DNA from 2 places in the Streptomyces deserti genome. Region 1 is predicted to be linked to the other one. Evidence: riboswitches for the same ligand, from Rfam matches in the RefSeq annotation. Region 1 holds a riboswitch; the other holds the start of a gene.
What was found. Region 1 has a riboswitch for S-adenosylmethionine ahead of ACYVMZ_RS01450 (aminotransferase class V-fold PLP-dependent enzyme). Riboswitches for the same ligand answer to the same signal wherever they lie in the genome.
Positions count from the first base shown of each region.

Region 1 (3,373 bases):
ACACGCTCACGGCGCACGAGCAGTACGAGCCGGCCGAGATCGGCCCGACGGTCGACGAGAACGGTGTCGAGCGCAAGGTGAAGGGCTCCGAGAAGCTGCGCGCCAAGCTCAGCAACGCCTACTACGGCGAGGGCGCCCAGATCCCGAAGCCCACCGTCGAGGAGTACAGGGAGATCACGAGCGGCCACGGCCACCACTGATCACTGCGTTCGCCACGCCACGGCGAAGGGCCCCGTCCGGTGTTCGGACGGGGCCCTTCGCCGTGCTCCCGGCTGGATAGGGTGGGAACCACACCGACGTGTTCCACGACGACCAGGAGCGGCTGATGAGCGCTGTGACCCCCGCTGGAGGCGACAACGCGGCGGGCCGCACCTGGCCCGCCCTGCTGAACGGCCTGCTGGACGGCCGTGATCTGGCCGCGGACGACACCGCCTGGGCGATGGACCTGATCATGCGCGGCGAGGCGACCGACGCGCAGATCGCCGGCTTCGTGGTGGCGCTGCGGGCCAAGGGCGAGACCGTCGAGGAGATCACCGGTCTCGTCCGGACGATGTACGAGCACGCCAACGTGATCGAGGTGCCCGGGGCCACGGTCGACATCGTCGGCACCGGCGGTGACGGCGCGAAGACCGTCAACATCTCCACCATGTCGGCGATCGTCGTCGCCGGCACGGGCGCGAAGGTCGTCAAGCACGGCAACCGCGCCGCTTCGTCGGCGTCGGGGGCGTCCGACGTCCTGGAGAAGCTGGGCGTCAACCTGAATCTGGACGTGCGGCGGGTCGCCGCCGTCGCCGAGGAGGCGGGCATCACCTTCTGCTTCGCGGTGAAGTTCCACCCGGCACTGCGCCATGTGGCCGCCGCTCGTGGGCAGTTGGGCATCCGGACGACCTTCAACGTCCTCGGTCCGCTGACCAACCCGGCGAAGGTGAAGGCACAGGCGGTCGGCGTCGCCGACCGCCGGATGGCGCCCATCGTCGCGGGTGTCCTCGCCGAGCGCGGCAACTCGTCGCTGGTCTTCCGCGGCGACGACGGCCTCGACGAGCTGACCACCACGGCCACGTCCCGGGTGTGGGTCGTCCGGGACGGCAAGGTCACCGAGGAGACCTTCGACCCGCGGGACGTCGGCCTCGAGCTGGTGCCGGTCGAGGCGCTGCGGGGCGCCGACGCGTCGTACAACGCGGAGGTCGCGCGGCGTCTGCTGGACGGCGAGAAGGGCCCGGTGCGGGACGCCGTACTGCTGAACTCGGCGGCCGCGCTGGTGGCGCTGGAGCCGACGTCGGCGCCGCTGGCCGAGCAGCTGCGGGCCGGGATGGAGAAGGCGGCGGAGTCGATCGACTCGGGGGCCGCCAAGCGGGTCCTGGACCGCTGGGTGGCCGTCAGCAACGCATAGCCTGAGCGGAGGTGGCCGTCCCGCGATCCGGACACGAGTTGCGGGACGGCGATCACCTCACCTAAGTTCCTGACCAGGTCATGAGTGACAGTCATGAGGCCCCGGCCGACTGTCCGGCAACCCTCCGTCCGTGGCGGGGTGCCCCGGGTGAAGACCAGGCCGTAGGCAGCAGGGTCTACGGCAAGCGCGGACCCCTCGCGAAACCAGGGGTCCTGGTCGTCGAGGAGTCTTCCGTGAGCAAGCGAATGCGATAGGGCCGCCGAGCCCCGCCTCCGCACGCCCTTTTTCTCTCCTTTTTCGTATGCCTCACGGGAGTTCAGCCATGTCCGTCTCCACCGCTGCCGTCAACCAGTCCGTTTGTGCCCCGCTGCCCGTTCTGGGGCGGGATGTCACCGTCCCGCTCGTCACCGGTGGCGAGGTCACCTACGCCGCGCTCGACTACGCCGCCAGCGCTCCGGCGCTGCAGCGGGTGTGGGACGACGTGGCGGCGTACGCGCCGTACTACGGCAGCGTGCACCGCGGCGCCGGGTATCTGTCCCAGCTGTCCACCGACCTGTTCGAGAACGCCCGCACAACGGTCGCGGAGTTCCTCGACTGCCGGGAGACGGACCAGGTGGTCTTCACCCGCTCGACGACCGACTCGCTCAATCTCCTGGCCCGCTCGCTCCCCGCCGACTGCCAGGTCTTCGTCTTCGAGACCGAGCACCACGCCTCCCTGCTGCCCTGGAAGAACGCGCAGGTCACCTGCCTCGACGCGCCGCGCACCCCGCGGCAGGCCGTCGCGGCCCTGGAGCGCGCGCTCGCCGACCGCGACCCCTACGGCCCGGCCCTGGTCTGTGTCACCGGCGCCTCCAACGTCACCGGCGAGCTGTGGCCCGTACGGGAGCTCGCGGCGGCCGCCCACGCGCACGGCGCCCGGATCGTGCTCGACGCCGCCCAGCTCGCCCCGCACCACCCGGTGAGCGTCCGGGACCTGGACGTCGACTGGGTCGCCTTCTCCGGGCACAAGCTGTACGCCCCGTTCGGCTCCGGCGTGCTGGCCGGCCGCGCCGACTGGCTGCGCGAGGCCGAGCCGTACCTCGCGGGCGGCGGCGCCAGCCGCAAGGTGACCCGGCGTACGGACGGAGGAGTGGACGTGGAGTGGCACGAGACGGCCGCGCGGCACGAGGCCGGATCGCCCAACGTCATCGGCGCCTACGCCATCGCCTCCGCCTGCAAGGCGCTCACCGAGGCCGGGTTCGAGGCGCTGGCCGCCCGTGAGCAGTACCTGATCCGGAAGGTCAGGGAGGGGCTCGCCGACGTGCCGGCGGTCCGGGTCCTGTCCCTCTTCGGGGACGACTCCCCGCGCGTCGGTGTCATCTCCTTCGTCGTCGACGGCTGGAACAGCTCCCACTTCGCCGCCGCGCTCTCCGCCGAGTACGGCATCGGGGTGCGCGACGGACTGTTCTGCGCCCACCCGCTGGTGCGCACGCTGCTCGGGAGCGACCCGCAGACGCAGGGCGAATGCGGTGCCCCCGAGGCGGCGCCCGGCGAGAAGTCCCTCAACGCGATCCGGGTCAGCTTCGGCGCGGGGACCCCCGACGAGCACGTCGACCGGTTCGTCAGCGCCGTGCGGGAGCTCGTGCGGGACGGGGCGAAGTGGAGCTACCGCACGGAGGACGGGCGGTGCGTGCCGGACACGTCCGCCTCGGCCGTCGGCACGGGCGTCTCCGCCTGACCCGCCGTCCCCGTCGCGGGCACCTCACCGGGAACCACCGGTAGCCGGGCCCCCAGGACGATCATCCGCAGGGCGCGTTCGGTGGCGTCCGTGAGCAGTTCGCTCGCGCGGACCAGCGCCTCGGCCAGGGCCATAGGGGCAGGCAGGATGCCGTGACAGGCGTCCACGCCCGGCACCTCGTGGGCGCCCTCGCCGAGGGTGCCCGCCAGGGCCAGCACCGGGCGTCCGTACAGCTTGGCGCGGCGGGCCACCTCGGCGGGGACCTT
Region 1 is NZ_BAAGRZ010000001.1:310,397-313,769, reverse strand. It holds gene qcrB (cytochrome bc1 complex cytochrome b subunit) at 1-200, shown strand, start outside; gene trpD (anthranilate phosphoribosyltransferase) at 326-1,390, shown strand; SAM riboswitch class IV at 1,467-1,583, shown strand; gene ACYVMZ_RS01450 (aminotransferase class V-fold PLP-dependent enzyme) at 1,713-3,107, shown strand; gene ACYVMZ_RS01445 (glycerate kinase) at 3,035-3,373, opposite strand, start outside.

Region 2 (3,373 bases), on a different contig from region 1:
AGCCCGGCCCGGAAACGCTCAAACGTACGAGCCCCCGTATACGGCCGATATCACCTACAGCCGATATCGCCGAGACAGCCGGACGCGGGTGTCTCACGCCGCCCTGCGCTGCTGGTACTCCGCGATGTCCACCATCGGCGGACGCTCCTCGGTGTCCACGGAGTACGTGCGCGGCTCGAAACCGTCCTCGCCCCGCTCGAACTGGGTGAGCGACGGCCGGATCAGATGGCCGCGGGCCAGCCGCAGCTGGGCGGTGCGGTAGATCGCGGCGGACATCCGGCCCAGGGCCTGCCCGTCCTGGTGCCGGTGCTTGCGCACGCCCACGTCCACCTGGGCGAGGGCGTCCAGCCCCACCAGGTGCAGGGCGTCGACCAGCATGCCCAGCTCCACGCCGTACCCGACGGGGAACGGCAGCTGCTCCAGCAGCGAGCGGCGGGCCGCGTACTCGCCGCCCAGCGGCTGCACGAAACCGGCCAGCTGCGGCCAGTGCATGTTCAGCAGCGGGCGCGCCATCAGCTCGGTGACCCGGCCGCCCTGCCCGGCGGTGCCGCCGAGCGGACGGTCGTACATTCCCTTCACCAGGTCGACGTCCGGGTCGGTGAGCAGCGGGCCCACGATCCCGGAGACGAAGTCGGAGGAGAACTCCTTCAGGTCGGCGTCGATGAAGCAGACGATGTCCCCGCTCGTGACGAGCAGGGACCGCCACAGCACCTCCCCCTTGCCGGGCACGGTCGGGATGCGCGGGAGTATCTCGTCGCGGTGCACCACCGTCGCGCCCGCGGCGGCGGCCACCTCGGAGGTACGGTCGGTCGACCCCGAGTCGACGACCACGATCTCGTCGACCAGAGGAACCTGCTGCATGAGGTCGTGACGGATGATCGCGACGATGTCGCCGACCGTCTCCTCCTCGTTCAGCGCGGGCAGCACGACGCTGACCGTCTGGCCGGTGCGCTGCTTGGCGGCCAGGATCCTGTGGAGCGGGCGATCGGTCACGGACCAGGAGCGTGTCCTCAGCCAGCGCTCGACTTCTTCCAGCACGGTCTGCGGCTCCTCACTGTGTCGGATCACGAGGATCGCTCTGTGATCCATCTCGCGGTTCGGACGACTCTCTCAACTGTCCTGGCCGTCGGTTACAGTCTTGAACAACGCGGATGACCATCGCATGTCCGAGGTCAGCCGCTGTTAACAACCGCATACAGCTCATCCAGAGGGGCAGAGGGACACGGCCCGATGAAGCCCCGGCAACCCTCCAGCCGGTTCTCGTAGATCAGTGTTGATCGCTCCGCGAGGCTCCCGGCTAGGGAAGGTGCCAAATCCGTCTCACGGCGAGATGCGTCGTGAGGAAGATGAGGAGAAAGGGCCTCGCCTCACATGGCTGTGCAGACTGTTGCAAGCACCACCGACTCCACCGCCCGGACCGTCGACCTGGGCCCCGCCGCAGCTCTCTCCTGCCGGGAGTGCGGTCACCGGGTACCCCTTGGACCGGTCTTCGCGTGCGAGGAGTGTTTCGGCCCGCTGGAGATCGCCTACGAGTTCGGGGTGACGTCGGCGGCCGACACCGAGGAACTCCGCAAGCGGATCGAGGCGGGCCCCGCGAACATCTGGCGCTACGCGCCGCTGCTGCCGGTCCCGGCCGACGTGGCCGACAAGCCGAACCTCAACCCCGGCTGGACCAAGCTCGTCCAGGCCGACAACCTGGCCCGCGAGCTCGGCGTCACCGGCGGGTTGTATGTGAAGGACGACTCCGGTAACCCGACGCACTCCTTCAAGGACCGCGTCGTCGCCCAGGCCCTGGAGGCCGCCCGCGCCTTCGGCTTCACCACCCTGTCCTGCTCCTCCACCGGCAACCTGGCCGGTGCCGTCGGCGCCGCCGCCGCCCGCGCCGGCTTCCGCTCCTGCGTGTTCATCCCGCACGACCTGGAGCAGGGCAAGGTCGTCATGGCCGCCGTCTACGGCGGCGAGCTCGTCGGCATCGAGGGCAACTACGACGACGTGAACCGCTTCTGCTCCGAGCTGATCGGCGACCCGGCGGGCGAGGGCTGGGGCTTCGTCAACGTCAACCTGCGGCCGTACTACGCGGAGGGCTCCAAGACCCTGACGTACGAGATCTGCGAGCAGCTCGGCTGGCGGCTGCCCGACCAGATCGTCGTCCCGATCGCCTCCGGCTCCCAGCTCACGAAGATCGACAAGGGCCTGCAGGAGCTGATCAAGCTCGGGCTGGTCGAGGACAAGCCGTACAAGATCTTCGGCGCGCAGGCCGAGGGCTGCTCACCGGTGTCGACCGCCTTCAAGGCCGGCCACGACGTGGTCCGCCCCCAGAAGCCGAACACCATCGCCAAGTCCCTGGCCATCGGCAACCCGGCCGACGGGCCGTACGTCCTGGACATCGCGCGCCGCACGGGCGGTGCCGTGGAGGACGTGACGGACGAGCAGGTGGTGGACGCGATCAAGCTGCTGGCCCGGACCGAGGGCATCTTCGCGGAGACCGCCGGCGGTGTGACCGTGGGCGTGACGCGCAAGCTGATCGAGAACGGGCTGCTCGACCCGACCCTGACGACGGTCGTCCTCAACACCGGCGACGGCCTGAAGACCCTCGACGCGGTGGCCGGCACCGGCCTGACCGCCACCATCCGCCCGACCCTGGACTCCTTCCGAGAGGCTGGCCTCGCATGAGCGTGACCGTCCGCATCCCCACCATCCTGCGCACCTACACCGGCGGCCAGGCCGAGGTGAGCGCCGAGGGCGCGACCCTCGCCGAGGTCATCGCCGACCTGGAGAAGAACCACACCGGCATCGCCGCCCGGGTGCTGGACGACCAGGGCAAGCTGCGCCGGTTCGTCAACGTCTACGTCAACGACGACGACGTGCGCTTCGAGCAGGGTCTGCAGACGCCCACCCCCGCGGGTGCGGGAGTGTCCATCATTCCGGCCGTGGCCGGCGGCTGACCGAACATCGTCGTTACCATGGGTAACGACAATGACGGAGCGTTCATCGAATTGCCCCCTCCGTGAGAGAAGCGGAGGGGGCAATTCAGTGTGGTTGAGCGCGGTACAGTTGGGGAACGCGATGCCGATCCGCTGGTCGCGCACCCTGAATTCCTGCCGTACGCCCGACTAGATGTAGCCAAAGTGTGGGCGTCTTTCGCGGCTTATGTGCCTTTTGTGTGGCCCGACTTGCCCTGAATTACGGCGAATTCTTGCCACATTCCGGACCGGGCACGTCCAGAATTCTCGTCCGACTGACCTGTTGCAGACGGCAGTTGGGCAGATACATTCGGCCGCGGTCGACGCGTTCCGGCGCACGCCCCCAATCCGTGGGGGGTGAGGTCTGACCCGGATCCGCGAAGTGTGGATCTGTGCAAGGGCCAGTAATA
Region 2 is NZ_BAAGRZ010000012.1:157,114-160,486, forward strand. It holds gene ACYVMZ_RS21410 (glucosyl-3-phosphoglycerate synthase) at 94-1,038, opposite strand; SAM riboswitch class I at 1,198-1,353, shown strand; gene thrC (threonine synthase) at 1,372-2,673, shown strand; gene ACYVMZ_RS21420 (MoaD/ThiS family protein) at 2,670-2,945, shown strand.
Region 2: another riboswitch for S-adenosylmethionine. It lies ahead of thrC (threonine synthase); the one in region 1 lies ahead of ACYVMZ_RS01450 (aminotransferase class V-fold PLP-dependent enzyme).